4 regions of the Pantoea sp. SGAir0184 genome follow, and region 1 is predicted to be linked to each of the others. Evidence: predicted binding sites of a transcription regulator. Region 1 holds the regulator's gene; each other region holds the start of a gene.
What was found. Region 1 encodes PhoB, which activates phosphate uptake and scavenging genes when phosphate is short. Its sites were predicted from a motif close to CTGTCATAAAACTGNCNNAT; they were not measured.

Region 2: ugpB (sn-glycerol-3-phosphate ABC transporter substrate-binding protein UgpB) is a predicted target of PhoB. The motif match lies at 2,878-2,897, and genes of this name have one in related genera.
Region 3: glpT (glycerol-3-phosphate transporter) is a predicted target of PhoB. The motif match lies at 1,972-1,991, and genes of this name have one in related genera.
Region 4: pitA (inorganic phosphate transporter PitA) is a predicted target of PhoB. The motif match lies at 2,206-2,225, and genes of this name have one in related genera.

What each region holds. Positions count from the first base shown of each region.
Region 1 is NZ_CP028050.1:3,228,525-3,233,643, reverse strand. It holds gene C1N60_RS15415 (AAA family ATPase) at 1-1,193, opposite strand, end outside; gene sbcD (exonuclease subunit SbcD) at 1,190-2,407, opposite strand; gene phoB (phosphate response regulator transcription factor PhoB) at 2,605-3,294, shown strand; gene phoR (phosphate regulon sensor histidine kinase PhoR) at 3,310-4,623, shown strand; gene C1N60_RS15395 (PstS family phosphate ABC transporter substrate-binding protein) at 4,642-5,119, shown strand, end outside.
Region 2 is NZ_CP028050.1:3,857,344-3,862,462, reverse strand. It holds gene C1N60_RS18310 (high-affinity branched-chain amino acid ABC transporter permease LivM) at 1-1,207, shown strand, start outside; gene livG (high-affinity branched-chain amino acid ABC transporter ATP-binding protein LivG) at 1,204-1,971, shown strand; gene livF (high-affinity branched-chain amino acid ABC transporter ATP-binding protein LivF) at 1,973-2,686, shown strand; gene ugpB (sn-glycerol-3-phosphate ABC transporter substrate-binding protein UgpB) at 2,979-4,295, shown strand; gene ugpA (sn-glycerol-3-phosphate ABC transporter permease UgpA) at 4,357-5,119, shown strand, end outside.
Region 3 is NZ_CP028050.1:3,976,128-3,981,246, forward strand. It holds gene metR (HTH-type transcriptional regulator MetR) at 1-285, shown strand, start outside; gene C1N60_RS18795 (YehS family protein) at 376-858, shown strand; gene C1N60_RS18800 (carboxylate/amino acid/amine transporter) at 855-1,733, opposite strand; gene glpT (glycerol-3-phosphate transporter) at 2,138-3,478, shown strand; gene yigL (sugar/pyridoxal phosphate phosphatase YigL) at 3,513-4,313, opposite strand; gene pldB (lysophospholipase L2) at 4,346-5,119, opposite strand, start outside.
Region 4 is NZ_CP028050.1:211,267-216,385, reverse strand. It holds gene C1N60_RS00990 (autotransporter outer membrane beta-barrel domain-containing protein) at 1-7, shown strand, start outside; gene C1N60_RS00985 (hypothetical protein) at 81-431, opposite strand; gene C1N60_RS00980 (BaiN/RdsA family NAD(P)/FAD-dependent oxidoreductase) at 886-2,070, opposite strand; gene pitA (inorganic phosphate transporter PitA) at 2,311-3,810, shown strand; gene uspB (universal stress protein UspB) at 3,889-4,224, opposite strand; gene uspA (universal stress protein UspA) at 4,647-5,084, shown strand.

The sequences.
Region 1 (5,119 bases):
TGATGCTGATCCAGCGCCTGCTGGCTGAGTAACAGCGTTTTTTGCTGTTCGCTCAGCAACGCCTGCTGCTGCTCAAGCTGCTGTGCACGGCTGGCGATCTGCTGATCGAGCGGGATCACCTGTTCGCTCAGCAACGTCTCCAGCTGTTGCTGTTCGGCCAGCGCGCGTTCACGTGCCTGCTGTGCGGCCTGATAGTGGCTTTCACCCTGCTGCAGCGCCGCTTGCGCCTGTTGCTGTTGCTGCTGTAACTGCTGCGCCTGCTGGTTCAGTGTCTGCTGGTCACGCTGCAGCTGTTCGCGCTGCTGCAGTTTGTCGCGCAGCTTCTCCGCCGGTTCAGCACGCGCCAGCCGCTGGCGATCGCTTTCCGCCTGCTGCCAGGCCGTGGCGGCAGCCTGCAACGCCTGCTGCGCCTGCTGTTGCTCCGCGTTGAGCTGCTGCTGCTGCGTCAGCCACTGCTGCTGCTGCTGGGCCTGCGCCAGCTGCTCGCTCAGATCCTGTTCGCTGCGGGTCAGCTGCTCCAGCTGCTGCGCCAGTTCGGCGCGGCGGGCGTCGTCGAGCAACTGCACCGCACCGGCGCGGGCGCGCAGCGTGTCGAGTGACGCGCGCGCCGTGCGCCAGCGCTCGTAGATCTGCATCGAGATGTGGCCGTAGATTTCGGTGCCGGTCAGCTCCTCCAGCAGCTCGGCGCGCTCGCCGGGTTTGGCATTGAGGAAGGCGGCAAACTGCCCCTGCGACAGCATCATAGAACGGGTGAAGCGGGCAAAATCGAGACCGGACAAGGTTTCGATGGCTTTGAGCTTGTCACCGACTTTATCGGCGACGATCTGGTTGTCCGCCACGCGCGCCAGTTCGACGCGCGGCGCCTGCAGTTTACCTTCCGCCAGGCCGCGCGCGCGGTTCTGGCTCCAGAAGGCGCGCCAGGCTTCACCTTTGATCTCAAACTCCACTTCGGCGAGGCACTCAGCGGTGTCACGCGTCATCAGCTGATTTTCGCTCTGCGACAGGCCTCCAAGGCGCGGCGTCTGGTGATAGAGCGCCAGACAGATGGCATCCAGCAGCGTGGTTTTACCCGCGCCGGTGGCGCCGGTGATGGCGAACAGCCCGTTGCTGGCAAACGGCTCGCGGCGGAAATCGATAAACCACTCGCCGCGCAGCGCGTTGAGATTTTTAAAACGCAGCGTCAGAATTTTCATGCGCCCGGATCCTCCAGCGTCGCCAGCGTGCTGCGAAACAGCTGCGTTAACTGCGCGCGCTGTTCATCCTCCAGCTGATCCTCCAGCGCCAGCCGGCGGGCAAATACCTCTTCAACTTTCAGTTCGCTCAGGGTTTCGTTCTCCAGCCGTGCCAGACTGCGCTGACGCTGATCGCGGCTGCGGCGCACCAGCAGCACCTCAACCGGCAGCGACTCGGTAAGCTGTTCGATGCGGCGCTGCAGGTCGCTCAGGTACTCCTGAGTAGTGATTTCGATATCCAGCCACACCGGCAGATCGCCTTCATAGGTGTGAAACGCGGTCAGTTGCTGTTCGATCTCCGCCATGGCGCCTTTTAACATCTGCATCGGCTGGAATGACGGAATAACCAGCGGTGTGACGGACTCCAGCCGGGTGCTAAATTCCAGCAGGAATACGCTTTTCTCGCGGCCCAGCTCATCAAAACTGAGCGCAATCGGCGAACCGCTGTAGCGGATGTGATCGCTGTCGGCGATGCGCTGCGCGCGATGGATATGGCCCAGCGCAATGTAGTCGGCTGGCGGGAAGGCCTGCGCCGGAAAGGCGTCCAGCGTGCCGATGTAGATATCACGCACCGATTCGCTCTTGCTGACGCCCACGGTAGTGAGATGCCCGGTGGCGATGATCGGCAGCGTACTGCCCATGGCTTCGCGCTGCGCCACGGCGGCGGCATAACAGTGCTGATAGTGCTGCTCAATCGCCTGCAGCAGCGACAGCTGCTTATCGCGACCGGACTGACCCGCCTGGCTGCGCAGGATGTCGCGCGGACGCAGATAGGGAATGGCGCACAGCAGCGCGCCCGGCGTGCCGTCGCGCTGTTGCAGCGTCAGCACCTGCTGCTCGCCGCCGGGCGCGGCGCTGGTAATGACGCGGGTATTGAGGCAGGCCAGCAGCTCGCGCGATTCATTCAGCGTGGCGACCGAATCATGGTTGCCGGCCAGCACAATCAGCTGGCAGCCGCTGGGCTGCAGCGCCACCACGAAACGGTTAAACAGTTCGCGTGCGTAGCTGGGCGGCGAACCGGTATCAAAGAGGTCGCCAGCGACGATCAGCGCATCCACCTGATGCTGCACAATCGCGGCCAGCAGCCAGTCGAGGAATTGCTGGTGCTCGGCGGCGCGGCTCTTGCTGTAAAAGAACTGACCGAGATGCCAGTCAGCGGTGTGAATAATGCGCATGAATGCTCCGTGCCTGCTATCGCAAAGCGGCAGTATAACCGCTTAACAACGCAATGAAAAAAAAGCGAAACCGGTTGTCACAATTGCGCTTTTTATCTGATTATCATGAGGTGGGTTTTTCATAAAAGTGTCACAAAACTGACGCATAATGGCGCCGCAAACCCCCGTGACATGCTGTCACAATCGCAGGAGTAATAATGGCTAAGCGCATTTTGGTTGTGGAAGACGAAGCTCCCATCCGTGAAATGTTATGTTTCGTGCTGGAACAAAACGATTACCAGCCGATTGAGGCTGAGGACTATGACAGCGCGATTGGCAAGCTGATCGAACCCTGGCCCGATCTGATTCTGCTGGACTGGATGTTACCCGGCGGCAGCGGCATTCAGTTCATCAAACATTTAAAGCGTGAAGCCATGACGCGTGATATTCCGGTGATGATGCTGACGGCGCGCGGCGAAGAGGAAGATCGCGTGCGCGGGCTGGAAGTGGGCGCCGATGATTACATCACCAAGCCGTTCTCGCCCAAAGAGCTGATGGCGCGCATTAAAGCCGTGATGCGCCGCATCTCACCGATGGCGGTGGAAGAGGTGATTGAGATGCAGGGGCTGAGCCTCGATCCCTCCTCGCATCGCGTGATGTCCGAAACCACGCCGCTGGAAATGGGACCGACCGAATACAAACTGCTGCACTTCTTTATGACGCATCCGGAGCGCGTATACAGCCGCGAACAGCTGCTGAATCACGTGTGGGGCACTAACGTGTATGTGGAAGACCGCACCGTGGATGTGCATATCCGTCGTTTACGTAAAGCACTGGAAGTTTCCGGCCACGATCGCATGGTACAAACCGTTCGCGGAACAGGGTATCGTTTCTCTGCCCGCTACTAAACGGAGTCTTTTACCGTGCTGGAACGACTCTCCTGGAAGAGATTACTGACCGAGCTGGCGCTGGTGTGTCTGCCTGCGCTGGTGCTGGGTCTGCTGGTTGGCTATCTGCCATGGTGGCTGTTACTGGCCGTGTGCGGCGTGCTGTTCTGGCACTTCAAAAATCTGATGCGGCTGTCGCACTGGCTGTGGATTGATCGTTCAATGACGCCGCCCACCGGGCGCGGCAGCTGGGAACCGCTGTTTTACGGCCTGTATCAAATGCAGTTGCGCAATCGCCGCCGCCGGCGCGAGCTGGGCAATCTGATCAAACGCTTTCGCAGCGGGGCCGAGTCGCTGCCGGACGCAGTGGTGCTCACCACCGAAGAGGGCACCATTTTCTGGTGTAACGGTCTGGCCCAGCAGCATCTCGGGCTGCGCTGGCCGGAAGATAACGGCCAGAATATCCTCAACCTGCTGCGCTACCCTGAATTCTCCCGCTATATCCGCCAGCGCGACTTCAACAAGCCGCTGACGCTGGTGCTGAATAATCAGCATCATATGGAATTCCGCGTCATGCCTTACAGCGAAGGTCAGTGGCTGATGGTGGCGCGTGACGTCACCCAGATGCACCAGCTGGAAGGAGCGCGGCGTAACTTCTTCGCCAACGTCAGCCATGAACTGCGTACCCCGCTGACGGTGCTGCAGGGCTATCTGGAGATGATGGACGATGCCGGGATGAACGAGCGCACCCGCAGCAAGGCGCTCAGTACCATGCAGGAGCAAACGCGACGCATGGACAGCCTGGTGAAGCAGTTGCTGACGCTGTCACGCATCGAAGCGGCTCCCGCCATTGACCTGAAAGAGACGGTGGATGTGCCGACCATGCTGCTGCTGTTGCAACGCGAGGCAGAAACCCTCAGCCAGGGCCGGCACAGCATCCATTTCCACACTGATCCGCACCTGAAGGTGTTCGGCAATGATGAACAGCTGCGCAGTGCGATTTCCAATCTGGTGTATAACGCGGTGAACCACACGCCGGATGGCACGCGCATCGACATCAGCTGGCTGCGCACCAAACAGGGCGCCGAATTTAAAGTGTGCGACAACGGGCCCGGCATCAGCGAGGAGCATCTGCCGCGCCTGACCGAACGCTTCTACCGCGTGGATAAAGCGCGCTCGCGCGCCACCGGCGGCAGCGGGCTGGGGCTGGCCATTGTTAAGCACGCGCTCGGCCACCACACCACGCGGCTGGAGATCAGCAGCGTGCCGCATCAGGAAACCTGCTTCCGCTTCGTGCTGCCACCGCGCTTGATTGTGGCGAACGGAATCCGCGAGAATGTGGCGCAGTAAACGCCACCGGACTCTGTGATGAAATCACTGCTGCTCTCTCTTTTATTACTGTGCCCGCTGCTGGCGACGGCTCAGCAAAGCATGCTGACCGGCAACCTGAGCAGCGTGGGCTCGGACACGCTGGGCTATCTGATGACGCTGTGGGGCGAAGATTTCAGCCGTCAGTCGCCGGGCGTTAATGTGCAGGTGCAGGCGGCGGGATCGTCGACGGCGCCGACCGCGCTGGCCGCCGGGGCCGCTCAGCTTGGCGCCATGAGCCGTCCGATGCAGGTGGATGAGCGTCAGCTGTTTATCGCGCGCTATGGCTATGCGCCGCTGGCGGTGCCGGTGGCGATGGATGCGCTGGTGGTGGTGGTTAATCAGGACAATCCGCTGCCGTCCATCAGTCAGCCGCAGCTGGATGCGCTGTTCTCCGTTACCCGGCTATGCGGCGCACAGCAGGTGCCACAGCGCTGGGGCGATGTTGGCCTGCATACGGCGAACTGGGCAACGCGCA
Region 2 (5,119 bases), 630 kb from region 1:
CTTTATGGGTATGCGCCTCGATCTCGACGGCACCAAACTGGTGGTGGCGAATGCGGGCGCCGTGCGCTGGAACTGGATCTTCCTCGGCTGCGCAGTGGTGTTTGTGTTCCAGCTGCTGCGTCCGCTGTTGCAGGGCAAGCTCAAGCGCAGTGGCAAAGGGCTGGTGCTGCCGGGTTTTGACGGTTCGACACCAAAACAAAAGCTGCTGATGCTGCTGGTGATTGTTGCTGCCGTCGCCTGGCCCTTCTTTGTATCGCGCGGCAGCGTGGATATCGCCACCCTGACGCTGATCTACGTGATGCTCGGCCTCGGCCTGAATGTGGTAGTGGGCCTGTCCGGCCTGCTGGTGCTGGGCTACGGCGGCTTTTACGCCATCGGTGCTTACACCTTTGCGCTGCTGAATCACTATTACGGCTTTGGCTTCTGGGAAAGTTTGCCGCTGGCCGGCATTGTTGCCGGTGCCTTTGGCCTGCTGCTGGGCTTCCCGGTGCTGCGGCTGCGCGGTGACTATCTGGCGATTGTGACGCTCGGCTTTGGTGAGATCGTGCGTATTCTGCTGCTGAACAGCACATCAATCACTGGCGGTCCCAACGGAATCGCGCAGATCCCCAAGCCGAGCCTGTTTGGTATTGAATTTGGCCGGCGCGTCAGTGAAGGCGGCTGGACCACCTTCCACGATCTGACGGGCCTGGCGTACGATCCCAATCACCGCGTGATTTTCCTTTATCTGGTGGCGCTGCTGCTGGTGGTGCTGACGCTGTTCGTCATCAATCGTTTGCTGCGCATGCCGCTGGGGCGCGCGTGGGAAGCGCTGCGTGAAGATGAGATTGCCTGCCGTTCACTCGGTCTCAGCCCAACGCGCATCAAGCTGACGGCCTTTACCATCAGCGCGGTGTTCGCCGGTTTCGCCGGTACGCTGTTTGCCGCGCGTCAGGGCTTTGTCAGCCCGGAATCTTTCACTTTTGTCGAGTCCGCGTTTGTGCTGGCGATTGTGGTGCTGGGCGGCATGGGTTCGCAGCTGGCGGTGATCCTGGCCGCGATTCTGCTGGTGGTGTCGCGCGAGCTGATGCGTGATTTGAACGAGTACAGCATGCTGGTGCTCGGTGGGTTGATGGTGCTGATGATGATCTGGCGTCCGCAGGGGCTGCTGCCGATGAAGCGTCCGCACCTGAAGCTGAAACAGGCAAAACAAGGAGAGCAGGCATGAGTCAGCCTTTATTAGCCGTTGAAGGCCTGATGATGCGCTTCGGCGGCCTGCTGGCCGTCAACAACGTGGCGCTGGAACTGCATCCGCAGGAGATCGTCTCGCTGATTGGCCCGAACGGGGCGGGGAAAACCACGGTATTCAACTGCCTGACCGGTTTCTATAAGCCAACGGGCGGCACCATCAAACTGCGCGATCAGCCATTGCAGGGCCTGCCGGGGCAGAAGATCGCGCGCATGGGCGTGGTGCGAACTTTCCAGCACGTGCGCCTGTTCCGTGAGATGACGGTGATTGAAAACCTGCTGGTGGCGCAGCATCAGCATTTGAAAAGCGGCGTGTTCTCCGGGCTGTTTAAAACCCCGGCGTTCCGGCGTGGCGAGAGCGAAGCGCTGGACCGCGCGGCCAGCTGGCTGGAGCGCATTGGCCTGCTGGAGCTGGCTAACCGCCAGGCCGGCAATCTGGCTTACGGCCAGCAGCGCCGGCTGGAGATCGCCCGCTGCATGGTGACGCGTCCGGAAATCCTGATGCTCGACGAACCGGCCGCCGGCCTCAACCCGCGCGAAACGCACGAGCTGGATGAGCTGATCGCTGAACTGCGTGGCGAACACAAGGTGACGGTGTTGCTGATTGAACACGATATGAAACTGGTGATGGGCATTTCTGACCGCATTTATGTGGTGAATCAGGGAACGCCGCTGGCCAACGGTACGCCGGAAGAAGTGCGTAACAACCCGGATGTGATCCGTGCTTATTTAGGTGAGGCGTAACATGGCGAACCCGATTTTAACTTTACAGGGTGTCAGTGCGCACTATGGCCCGATCCAGGCACTGCATAACATTAATCTGCATATCAGTCAGGGCGAAATCGTGACGCTGATTGGCGCTAACGGCGCGGGTAAAACCACGCTGCTCGGTACGCTGTGTGGCGAGCCGCGCGCCACCAGCGGCACCATCACCTTTGATGGCAAAACGATTACCGACTGGCAGACGGCAAAAATCATGCGTGAAGCGATTGCCATCGTACCGGAAGGCCGGCGCGTATTTTCGCGCATGACGGTGGAAGAGAACCTGGCGATGGGCGGCTTTTTCGCGACGCGTCAGCAGTATCAGGAGCGCATTGAGCGCGTTTATCAGCTGTTCCCCCGGCTGGCGGAGCGCAAAGTGCAGCGCGCCGGCACCATGTCCGGCGGTGAGCAGCAGATGCTGGCGATTGGCCGCGCGCTCATGAGTCAGCCGCGCCTGCTGCTGCTGGACGAGCCATCGCTGGGTCTGGCGCCGATCATTATCCAGCAGATTTTCGACACCATCGAACAGCTACGTAAAGAGGGCATGACCATCTTCCTCGTCGAGCAGAACGCCAACCAGGCGCTGAAGCTGGCCGATCGCGGTTACGTGCTGGAGAACGGTCACGTGGTGCTGGAGGATAGCGGTGAAGCGTTGTTATCCAATGAAGCGGTGAGAAGCGCGTATTTAGGCGCCTGACCTGGCTTACTTGTCAGATTGCGGTTGGGCAGTGCTCGCCATCCTCACGTACTACATGTACGCTGCGGTGGCTGCGCGCTGTCCGCCCGTAATCTGACTGCGCCGCCGACGGTCATTAACCTGAGTGCGGAATAACAAATAATTCTCACCCACTTACACTCCATCGTCCCTGCGCTTACCCCGTCATATTCCCGTCATAATCCTGTTATTTTTCCGTCATTTCCCCGTGTCATGTTACTTCGCGAACAAAAAATGCGTGATATCGCGCGCGCCACAAGCACAGGAAACCCTTATGTCCGCTTTTACGCTTCGTCCCCGCCTGATGAGTCTGCTGCTCGGTCTGGCGATCAGCGGTAATGCGCTGGCTGCTACCGAAATCCCTTTCTGGCACTCAATGGAAGGCGAGTTAGGCAAAGAAGTCGATTCTCTGGCACAGCGTTTTAACCAGGCTCACCCGGATTACAAAATCGTTCCGACCTATAAAGGCAACTACGAGCAGAGCCTGGCCGCGGGTATCGCTGCGGTGCGCAGCGGTAAGGCACCGGCCATTCTGCAGGTTTACGAAGTGGGCACCGCCACCATGATGGCCTCTAAAGCCATCGTGCCGGTGCATGAAGTGTTTAAAGACGCCGGCGTGCCGATGGACCCGAAACAGTTTGTTCCTGCGGTTGCCGGTTACTACAGCGACAGCAACGGCCAGCTGATCTCACAGCCGTTTAACAGCTCCACGCCGGTGCTGTACTACAACAAAGACGCGTTCAAAAAAGCCGGTCTTAATCCGGATCAGCCCCCGAAAACCTGGCAGGCGCTGGCGCAGGATGCCGCCGCGCTGCGTAAAGCCGGCATGAGCTGCGGCTATGCCAGCGGCTGGCAGGGCTGGATTCAGATCGAAAACTTCAGCGCCTGGCATGGCCTGCCGGTTGCCACCAAAAACAACGGCTTTGACGGTACCGACGCGGTGCTGGAGTTCAACAAACCCGTGCAGGTGCGCCACATCCAACTGCTGGAAGAGATGAATAAGAAAGGTGATTTCACCTACTTTGGCCGTAAAGATGAGTCGACGTCCAAGTTCTATAACGGCGACTGCGGTATCACCACCGCCTCATCCGGTTCGCTGGCCGACATTAAGCATTACGCCAAATTCAACTTTGGCGTGGGCATGATGCCGTACGATGACACCGTGCCGAACGCACCGCAGAACGCCATTATCGGTGGCGCCAGCCTGTGGGTGATGAAAGGCAAAGATGCCGCCACTTACAAAGGCGCGGCTGAGTTCATGAAGTTCCTCGCCCAGCCGGATATCGCGGCAGAATGGCACCAGAAAACCGGTTATCTGCCGATCACCACCGCGGCTTATGAGCTGACCAAACAGCAGGGCTTCTATGACAAAAACCCGGGCGCGGACATCGCCACGCGGCAGATGCTGAATAAAGATCCGCTGCCGTTCACCAAAGGTATGCGTCTGGGCAACATGCCGCAGATTCGTACCATCGTCGACGAAGAGCTGGAAGGCGTGTGGACTGGCAAACAGTCGCCACAGGCAGCGCTGGACAACGCGGTGAAACGCGGCAACGAACTGCTGCGTCGCTTTGAACAGCAAGTGAAGTAACTCCGTAATGGCGGGATGGACGGGTAAGTCCGTCCCGCTGTCTCTTTCTGACGAGCCTGCTATGTCCTCATCATCACGTCCGGTTTTCCGCGCCCGTTTGTTGCCGTATCTGCTGGTGGCACCGCAGCTGGCGATCACCGCGATCTTTTTTCTCTGGCCCGCCGGAGAGGCGCTGTGGTACTCGCTGCAAAGCATCGATCCGTTTGGCATCTCCAGCACCTTTGTTGGCCTTGATAACTTCCGCCGCCTGTTCAGTGACGACTACTACCTTGATTCGTTCTGGACCACCCTCGTGTTTAGCGCGCTGGTGACGGTATGCGGCATGACATTCTCGCTGCTGCTGGCGGCGCTGGTGGATTACGTTATCCGGCTGAAAAAGCTCTATCAGACGCTGCTGCTGCTGCCCTATGCGGTAGCGCCGGTGGTTGCGGCGGTGCTGTGGATGTTCCTGTTCAACCCGGGGCTGGGGCTGTTCAGCCATCTGCTGAACCAGTTTGGCTACAACTGGAACTATGCGCAGAACAGCGGTCAGGCGATGTTCCTGATCGTATTAGCGTCGATCTGGCAGCAAATGAGCTACAACTTCCTGTTTTTCTTTGCCGCGCTGCAGTCCATTCCTAAATCGCTGGTGGAAGCCGCGGCGATTGACGGTGCCGGACCGGTGCGCCGTTTCTTTAATCTGTCGCTGCCGCTGATTACGCCGGTCAGCTTTTTCCTGCTGGTGGTGAATCTGGTTTACGCCTTTTTCGACACCTTCCCGGTGATTGATGCTGCCACCGGCGGCGGGCCGGTACAGGCTACAACCACGCTGATCTACAAAATCT
Region 3 (5,119 bases), 750 kb from region 1:
AGCGTGGATAATACGCTGTTGCTGATCCAGATGGTGTCGGCCGGCATGGGCATTGCCGCGCTGCCGCACTGGGTGGTAGAGAGCTTTGAGCACCAGGGGCTGGTGGTGACACGCACGCTGGGCGACGGATTGTGGAGCCGTTTATACGCGGCGATGCGCGATGGCGAGCAGCGGCAGCCGGTGCTGGAGGCCTTTGTGCGCTTTGCCCGTCAGCACGCCTGCGAGCACCTGCCTTACGTGCGCGATGCCTCGCGCCCCGGCTCCCTGCAGCCGGTCTCGTCCTGATGCCGCGGGCGGCCAATGGCGCCCGTGCTGTTATCCCTGCCCTGCCTGCTCTATAATGCGCCGCCTTAACCGCTACCGGAGAGTTTCACCATGACCAATAATGATGTGCTGCGCAGCGTGCGCTATATGCTGGATTTGAGCGACAGCAAAGTGGTGGAGATTTTTGCGCTGGCGGGCAGTGAAGTACCGCGTGAAGATGTGCAGGCGTGGCTGAAGAAAGATGACGATGAGGCGTTTCGTAAACTGCCGGATGTGCTGATGGGCTACTTCCTCAACGGTCTGATTTTCTACCGTCGCGGCAAAAGCGAAGACGCGCCGGCCCCGTCGGTTGAGCGCCGCATGAATAATAATATCTTTCTCAAGAAGTTACGCATCGCCTTCGCGCTGAAAACCACCGATATCCCGGATATCTTACTGAAGGCTAACTTCAAGGTGTCACAGGCTGAAATCGGCGCGATTTTCCGCAACCCGGATCATAAAAATTATCGCGAGTGCGGTGACCAGATTCTGCGTAACTTCCTGAAAGGCTTAACGCTGATTCAGCGGCCATCGACACCCGCGAAAAAAAGCTAAGCGCCTGAACTGCCGCTTTTGGCCGTGTGTCCCAGTACCCAGCGTTTATGCACGTACAGGGACGCAAAAATCACTATCGCCCCGGCGATAAAGCTCGGCCAGTGCGGCTTCTCCTGCCAGATCGCCAAATTCACCAGTAATCCTGCCGGCACGTGCATGTTGTTCATAATGCCCAGCGTCCCGGCATCGACCTGGGTCGCGCCGTAGTTCCACATGAAGTAACCCAGCCCGGACGCGGCCACGCCCAGCCATACCAGCACACCCCACTGCAGCGTGGTGGTCGGCAGCTTATGCGGATTGCCCCAGATGCACCAGGCGATCACCGCGATCAGCACCGCGCCAAGATAGAACCACGAGAACGCGGTGTGCTGCGGCATTGGACGGACTTCCTGCAGGCGCTTATAGCCCACCATGCCAATCGCAAAGCAGATGTTAGCCGCCTGCACCAGCAGCAGTCCGAACCAGAAATCATCGCTGACTTTGTCGTAGCGGATAATGGCCGCACCGAGCACCGCCAGCAGGGCGCTAAAGGCATAGCCAATGCGCAGCGGGCGCTTGCTGAGCAGGTCATAAATCAGCGTGACATACAGCGGCGTCATCACCGTAAACAGCAGGAATTCCGGCACGCTGAGATAGAGATAAGCCTCAAAGCTGATCAGATACATGATGCCTAATTGCAGCATGCCCACCAGCATATAGAGCAGCAACGTTGAGGCGCGGTAACCGCGCCAGCGCAGAAACGGCAGAAAGACCAGCGCCGCCAGGCCTAAACGCATCAGCACCGAGAACCAGGTATCCACCTGCCCCGCCAGATACTCCCCGATTAAACTAAAAGAAAAAGCCCACAGAATGGTGGTAACGATCAGCAACAGCACGGTTATGTATCCTAAAGTTCAACACTGGCGCTAGTGTAAACAAACTACAGCGCGCTGGCGGGATAATCTGGTTGACATGTGATGAAATTAAACACGATCGCATCTTCCCTGCCCGGTCAGCAGGCACGCGTCCGCATGGCGGGTTGACCGACGGGCGGCGATTTTTATGAGGCAGCGCGCCGTTTTCTCTGACAGAAATGCGCGAAATCCAACATTTACTGGTTTATATCGCTCTTTATTGCCATAAAACTGTAACATATGTGTCACACGTCACAGTAACTGCGCGTAACCATCACTATTCTGTGCGCGAAATGGAAAGGTTGCTTTCTGTTCGCTGTCGTACTTTTTTTGCCCCAACCTGCTGGGAATCGATAACTATATTGCGCCCTTGGAGGGCCATTCTGATGTTGAGTATTTTTAAACCTGCACCACACCAGCCCCAGGTGGCGGATGATCGCGTCGATCCGCTCTATCGTCGTCTGCGCTGGCAGATCTTCTTCGGCATTTTCTTTGGCTACGCCGCCTATTATCTGGTGCGCAAAAACTTTGCGCTGGCGATGCCTTACCTGGTCGAACAGGGCTTTTCCCGCGGCGACCTTGGCTTTGCCCTCTCCGGCATCTCCATCGCCTACGGTTTTTCCAAATTCATCATGGGATCGGTCTCGGATCGCTCCAACCCGCGGGTATTTTTGCCCGCCGGCCTGATTCTCGCCGCCGCCGTGATGCTGGTGATGGGCTTCGTGCCGTGGGCAACCTCAAGCATCATGGTGATGTTCGTGCTGCTGTTTCTGTGTGGCTGGTTCCAGGGCATGGGCTGGCCACCGTGCGGACGCACCATGGTGCACTGGTGGTCGCAGAAAGAGCGCGGCGGCATTGTGTCGGTATGGAACTGCGCGCACAACGTGGGTGGCGGCATTCCTCCGCTGCTGTTTCTGCTCGGCATGGCGTGGTTTAACGACTGGAAAGCTGCGCTCTATATGCCGGCGTTTGGTGCCATCCTCGTCGCCATCATCGCTTTTGCGCTGATGCGCGATACGCCGCAGTCGTGTGGGCTGCCGCCGATTGAGGCATGGAAGAATGACTATCCGCCGGATTACAGCGAGAACCACGAACAGGAGCTGACGGCGAAGCAGATTTTCATGCAGTACGTGCTGCCGAATAAGCTGCTGTGGTACATCGCGCTGGCCAACGTATTCGTTTATCTGCTGCGCTACGGCATCCTCGACTGGTCACCGACCTATCTGAAAGAGGTGAAGCACTTCACGCTGGATAAATCCTCGTGGGCCTATTTCCTGTACGAATACGCCGGGATTCCGGGCACGCTGCTGTGCGGCTGGATGTCGGACAAGGTATTCCGCGGCAATCGCGGTGCCACCGGGGTGTTTTTCATGACGCTGGTGACCATCGCCACCATCATTTACTGGCTGAACCCGCCGGGCAATCCGGGCATAGATATGATCTGCATGATCGTCATTGGCTTCCTGATCTACGGTCCGGTGATGCTGATTGGTCTGCACGCGCTGGAGCTGGCACCGAAAAAAGCGGCCGGCACTGCGGCAGGCTTTACCGGTCTGTTCGGCTATCTCGGTGGATCGGTGGCGGCCAGTGCGATTGTCGGTTACACCGTGGATTTCTTCGGCTGGGACGGCGGTTTCTTAGTGATGATTGTCGGATCGGTGCTGGCGGTGGTGTTACTGCTGCTGACCATGGTCAGCGAGCATCGCCACAAGCAGCAGCAGGCATAATCTGAGCGGGCCGGTGAATACCGGCCCGTTTTATTCAGGCGAGGAATAATTTACGCAGCGTCTGCGGCACCGCGTCATCGGCGTTGCTGCCAATCACTTCCAGCGTCGGCAGGGTATCTTTCAGGCGCTGATGGGCGTTACGCATGATGCAGCCTTTGCCCGCCATACTCAGCATCTCGACATCGTTCATGCCGTCGCCAAACGCGATGCACTCTTTCAGCGAATAGCCAAGCTGTTTCGCCACCGCTTCCAGCGCGTGCCCTTTCGAGACGCCGCCAGCCATCACTTCCAGACAGGTGGGCAGCGAGAAACTGACGTTAACCCGGTCACCCCAGCGCGCTTCAATCGCCTGTTCCAGCGGAACCAGATGCTCCGGATCGTCGCAGGTGAAGAACACTTTGCTGATGCCGTCGGTGGCCAGCATGCCTGGCTGATACACCTGATAGGTGAACACCGATTCCTGGAAAAACTCCGCTTCCTGCGGATTATGGCGGCTGATGTGCCACTCATCGTCGCGGTAAACGTGCGTCAGGATTTTCTCATCGTGATACTTCAGGCCATACAACTCGCTGGCGATATCGCTGTCCAGATTGTGGCTGAACACCAGTTCGCCGTCGGCGTTATGCACGCGCGCGCCGTTTGAGGTGATCATATACGCCGGAATGCCGAGCTTATCGCGCATCTGACCGACGTCGATGTAGTGGCGTCCGGTGGCAAAGATAAAATGCACATCGCGCGCCACCAGTTCCTGTAGCGTGGTGCGGGCAAACGGCGTCAGACGATGTTGCGGAGAAAGCAGCGTGCCATCCAGGTCGGATGCAACGATGTGGTACATGTAGGCCTCTGGTATTGATGTCTAAGAATACATTAGTCACGGTGGCGCTGATAAAAGTCGACCACCGCATTGAGCGCTTCGGCGCGCATGGCGTCTGTTTCAAACAGGATCTCGTGACGCGCGCCCTGAATGATGTAAGGCGTGGTGCCTTCCACCGCATGTCCCCCTGCCGCCATGGCTTCACAGAACAGATCCTGCGCGCGGTTATCCACCACGTCGTCTTCACTGGCCTGCAGCAGCAGAATCGGTGTCGTAATCTGCGCCACCTGATTAAGGATATGGCGTCCGGCCTGAATCCCTTCCCGCACCCAGTGATAGGTGGGGCCGCCGACGCGAATCGCCGGATCGTCGGCATAAAAACGCAGATTGCGACGATAACGTTCGCGACTGTGCGTCAGCCGGTTAATGCCAAACGGGCTGGCGCGCCAGCGTCCGGTGCCCAGCGCGTAGCCGTCGCGCAGCGCGGGCAGCTTTTCCGCCCAGTCGAGAATGCGGTGCGCCAGAAACGGCGGCAGCGGCAGCACGATACCAAACATCGGCGCACAAAACACCGCCGCGTGGAAGGCCTGCGGCTGACGCGCCAGAAACAGCGCCACAATTGCGCCGCCCATCGAGTGCGCCAGCACGTAGCGCTGCTGATAGTGATGGCTGACGATCTCTTTCAGATACAGCGTTTCCAGATCGTCGACATAATCGCTGAACTCCACCACGTGACCGCGATGCGAATCGGCCAGCAGCCGGTCTGAACGCCCCTGACCGCGATGGTCGATAATCACCACATCGTAGCCGCAGTGGAACAGGTCATA
Region 4 (5,119 bases), 1.2 Mb from region 1:
GTTCTGATCCTTATCTGGCACGCGTTCAGCGTGCCTTTTGCTGCGGTGCCACTGTCTGGCTGACAGGGTACCGCAGCGCGTTAAGCGACACGCCCTACGCGTCCACCGCCCTGCGGCTGAAACAGAAAGAACAGTCCGGCGCCGGGACTGATCACCAGCATACGTCCTCCCTTTTGCGGCTGCAGTTCCGCCAGCGCCAGCGTGCGCGCGTCATTGAAATCCGTCACCAGCGCCGGAAAATGCGCCATGCCGTTAATCTGCGCGCGATACTCGCGCATCATGCCGCGTCGCAGGTGCTGCACATCGTTATTGAGCCAGCGCGGCAGGCTGTTCGCCAGCTGATGCGCGGCCACCGGCCCGCCGGTATAAGCCAGCAAACGCACGCGCGCCTGGCGCGGCGGCTGAATAAAGTGGTGAATGAACCAATCCATGTATGCGTCTTTCATCCCTGCGCTTCCCCTGTGCTGACCGGCTGGCCTCAGGCTATTTTAAGGACTGGCAGGTTTAAGGTTAATGAGACCTGGCCTACGCGCCGGTCAGTGCAGTCTGACAAATGGGGGAGATTCTTAGTCGTTTGGGTTTGGGTTTGGGTTTGGGTTTGCCCTCACCCCGGCCCTCTCCCACAAGCGGGAGAGGGAGCGGTCCGCTGCGGGCGGGGAAGGCAGTGCGTAACTGGGGAAAATAAGGGGCATGAAGCGGGGGCAAGTGTGAAAAGCTCGCAGGCAAAGGCTGAAGATGACCGATTACACCCTGGCGCGCCAGCCAGTTCCTTCTTCCCCTACCAGCACCGCCCAGTTCCCTCTTCCCAAACTGCACTGGTCAGTTCCCTCTCCCGCTTGCGGGAGAGGGTTAGGGTGAGGGAAAAACCACTCGACTATTAAAAAATTAAACCGCCTGCGCGCACGCCCACGCTGAGCTCCACGCCCACTGGAAATTGTAGCCGCCGAGCCAGCCCGTCACGTCCACCACTTCGCCAATGAAATAGAGCCCCGGCACATCACGTGCTTCCATGGTCTTTGACGACAGCTGCGTGGTATCCACGCCGCCCAGCGTCACTTCGGCGGTGCGATAGCCTTCGGTGCCGTTTGGCTGCACGCGCCACTGGTGCAGCGTGGTCACCAGCTCGCTCTGCTGCTTGCTGTTAAGCTGCTTCAGCGTCACGTCGGGAATCTGCTGCAGCTCCTGCAACACTTCCACCAGCCGCTTCGGCAGGATCTTCGCCAGGCTGTTTTTCAGGCTGAGGTTGGGATGCGCCGTGCGCTGCACGTCGATAAAATCGTCCAGCGCGGTCTCCGGCGACAGGTTGACGGTGACAAACTCGCCCGGCTGCCAGTAGCTGGAGATCTGCAGCACCGCCGGACCGGACAGGCCGCGGTGGGTAAACAGCATCGCCTCTTTAAACAGCGTGCCGTCCTGAGCGGTAATGGTGGTCGGCAGCGCCACGCCGGAAAGCGTGTTCAGTTGCTCCAGCAGCGGCTTATGCAGCGTAAACGGTACCAGCGCGGCGCGCGTTGGATGGACGCGCAGGCCAAACTGCTCCGCCACCTTATAACCGAACGGTGTTGCCCCCAGTCCCGGCATCGACAGACCACCGCTGGCGATCACCAGTTTGTCCGCGCGAACCGCCGAGCCATTCAGCTGCAGCGTATAACCGTCGTCGTCGCGCGCCACGCTCAGCACTTCGCTGCGCAGCCGCAGCGTCACCTGGCCGGCTTCACACTCTTTCAGCAGCAGGTCGACAATCTGCTGCGCCGAGTCATCGCAGAACAGCTGGCCAAGGGTTTTCTCGTGATACGCGATGCCGTGACGATTAACCAGATCGATGAAATCCCACTGGGTATAACGCGCCAGCGCCGATTTGCAAAAGTGCGGATTATGCGACAGATACGCCGCCGGTTCGGTGTAGAGATTGGTGAAGTTGCAGCGGCCGCCGCCGGACATCAGGATTTTGCGCCCTGCTTTCTTGCCGTTATCCAGCAGCAGCACGCGACGGCCCAATTGCCCGGCCTGTGCCGCGCAGAACATGCCGGCCGCGCCTGCACCAATAATGATAACGTCAAATTTTTCCACGGCCTTAACCCACCTGATTGAAAGGCGCTGATTGTAGAGATCTGCGGCTTTTCGCGCCAGCGTCAAAAAAAAGCCGTAAATGTGTCATATTGTAACTTGCTCATTTTCCGGTCTTTTTGTCCTTAATTACCTGCCGGATGACAAATTTAAGACAAAAAAGAGCTATATTTTTCTTTCCCATAGCGCACGTTGTCGCAGATAATGCGCCGCGTTCATGTCCTCCAAAATGGCGTAACGTTTATGCTACATCTGTTTGCTGGTCTTGACCTAAGCACCGGCCTGTTATTGGTTCTTGCTCTGCTGTTTGTGTTGTTTTACGAAGCAATCAACGGCTTTCACGACACTGCCAACGCGGTCGCTACAGTCATTTACACCCGTGCGATGCGGGCGCAACTGGCGGTTGTGATGGCCGGTGTGTTCAACTTCTTAGGTGTGCTGCTCGGCGGTTTGAGCGTGGCTTATGCCATCGTGCATATGCTGCCAACCGATTTGCTGTTGAATGTCGGTTCGGCGCATGGGCTCGCCATGGTGTTCTCCATGTTGCTGGCGGCGATTATCTGGAACCTCGGTACCTGGTATCTCGGCTTACCGGCGTCCAGTTCGCACACGCTGATCGGCGCTATCATCGGTATTGGTCTCACCAATGCGCTGATGACCGGCACGTCGGTGGTGGATGCGCTGAACCTGCCGAAAGTCATCAATATTTTCCTCTCCCTGATTCTGTCGCCGATTGTTGGTCTGATCATTGCGGGTGGCCTGATTTTCCTGCTGCGTCGCTACTGGAGCAGCACCAAAAAACGGGCTCGCATCCACATGACGCCTGCTGACCGCGAGAAGATCGACGGCAAGAAAAAGCCGCCGTTCTGGACGCGTATCGCGCTGATTGTCTCCGCCATTGGCGTGAGCTATTCGCACGGTGCCAATGACGGTCAGAAAGGCATCGGCCTGATCATGCTGGTGCTGATTGGCGTCGCGCCGGCGGGCTTTGTGGTGAATATGAATGCCTCCGGTTATGACATCACCCGTACGCGCGATGCGGTGAACCATCTGGAGCAGTATTACCAGCAGCACGGCCAGTCGCTGACGCACATCGTGCAGATGGCGCCACCGGCGGTGCCGACGCCGGAAGAGTCGCTCGGCGGCCCGCAGGAGTTCCATTGTGATAGCTCCCGTGCGCTCGATGCGATTAACCGTGCGCAGGGTCTGCTGGGTAACCTGCAGAGCTACAGCGATCTCACGCCTGACCAGCGCGGTCAGATGCGTCGTCTGCTGCTGTGCATCTCCGACACCGCGGACAAAGCCGCTAAGCTGCCGGAGACCAGCGCCGACGATAAGCGCTTCCTCAATAAGCTGAAAGGCGATCTGCTCGGCACCATCGAGTATGCGCCGGTATGGATTATCGTGGCGGTCGCGCTGGCGCTCGGCATCGGTACCATGATTGGCTGGCGCCGCGTGGCGACCACCATCGGCGAGAAGATCGGTAAAAAAGGCATGACGTATGCGCAGGGCATGTCGGCCCAGGTAACGGCTGCGGTGTCGATTGGTATCGCCAGCTACACCGGGATGCCGGTTTCGACCACGCACATTCTGTCATCGTCGGTCGCCGGTACCATGCTGGTGGATGGCGGTGGGCTGCAAAGCCGCACCATCAAAAATATCGCAATGGCCTGGGTATTCACCCTGCCAGTGTGTATTTTGCTGTCTGGCTCGCTGTACTGGATTGCGCTGAAGCTGATTTAACGCTTCAGCGTTGCACGGTTCTGCCGTGGTGCGTTGCGAATACAACACAGCGCGCCGCGACAGAACCCGCTCCCCCTCTCAGTGCCAAATCGCTAAAGCGATCAGGCTCACCACCACCAGAAAACACAGCCCGCTGGTCAGAACAAACTGACCGCGCACCCGCTCGCAGCGACGAATGAATTCATCGTCGTGATGATCGCGATAGCGTTTCTCCCAGATATAGCGCACCAGCCGCACCTGCTTGCTCGGCTGACCGTGGGATGTAAAGAAACCGGCACCATCAACATACTGATACAGCAACGGATCGCACCCGCGCAGCACCGCCAGCAGTGAGCGCAACGATGAGAAGTAACGCGCCATATTCACCAGACAAACCACACACAGAGCCCAAAAAAGCGCGATAGTGCTGATCATGTTCCCCTCCCGGCTGGAGCCGCAATGACGTTACCTGCAGCGGGGAAAAGCTGCAGACGCCCCACGGGAAATAAACCAGCCACAGATGAATCGAATTGCATTGTTGTTATGCGGACCTGAGCGCGCTACCCGGACGGGAGTGGCCCTCATTTTCAGTGTAGGAGATCTGTTTAAATTTTTTCCAGCGATGATTTTCGTTCAGCGCGAGCGAAAAAAGCGATAACCCATGATCTGACTCACAGCCGGGCTTCGGTTTGCAGCATTTGCTACCTACTCTGGCTATACTCGGGATATAACAATTATTCGCCTGCGTGGCTGACATTGTGGTTGGTGGCGCTTCATCGCCGTTACGCGCAAAGGATTACGCCAGCCGAACGGCAGAAATTCGGGTTCCCCCAGAATCTTGAGAAAGGAGTTTTATCATGGCTTATAAACACATCCTGATTGCAGTAGACCTTTCCCCGGAAAGCCAGTTACTGGTTGATAAAGCGGTATCACTGGCCCGTCCTTATGATGCAAAAATCTCGCTGATTCACGTTGACGTGAACTATTCAGATCTCTACACCGGGCTGATTGACGTCAACCTCGGCGATATGCAGAAGCGTATTTCGGAAGAGACACACACCGCGCTGCGCGAGCTTTCTACCAACGCCGGTTACCCGATTAGCGAAACCCTGAGCGGCAGCGGCGATCTCGGCCAGGTGCTGGTGGACGCGATTAAAAAATACGATGTCGATTTGGTGGTGTGCGGCCATCATCAGGATTTCTGGAGCAAGCTGATGTCGTCGGCGCGCCAGCTGATCAATACCGTGCATATCGATATGCTGATTGTGCCGCTGCGCGACGAGGAAGAGGAATAACCGCGAGGCGTGGGGTCGCCGGGACCGGATTCGGT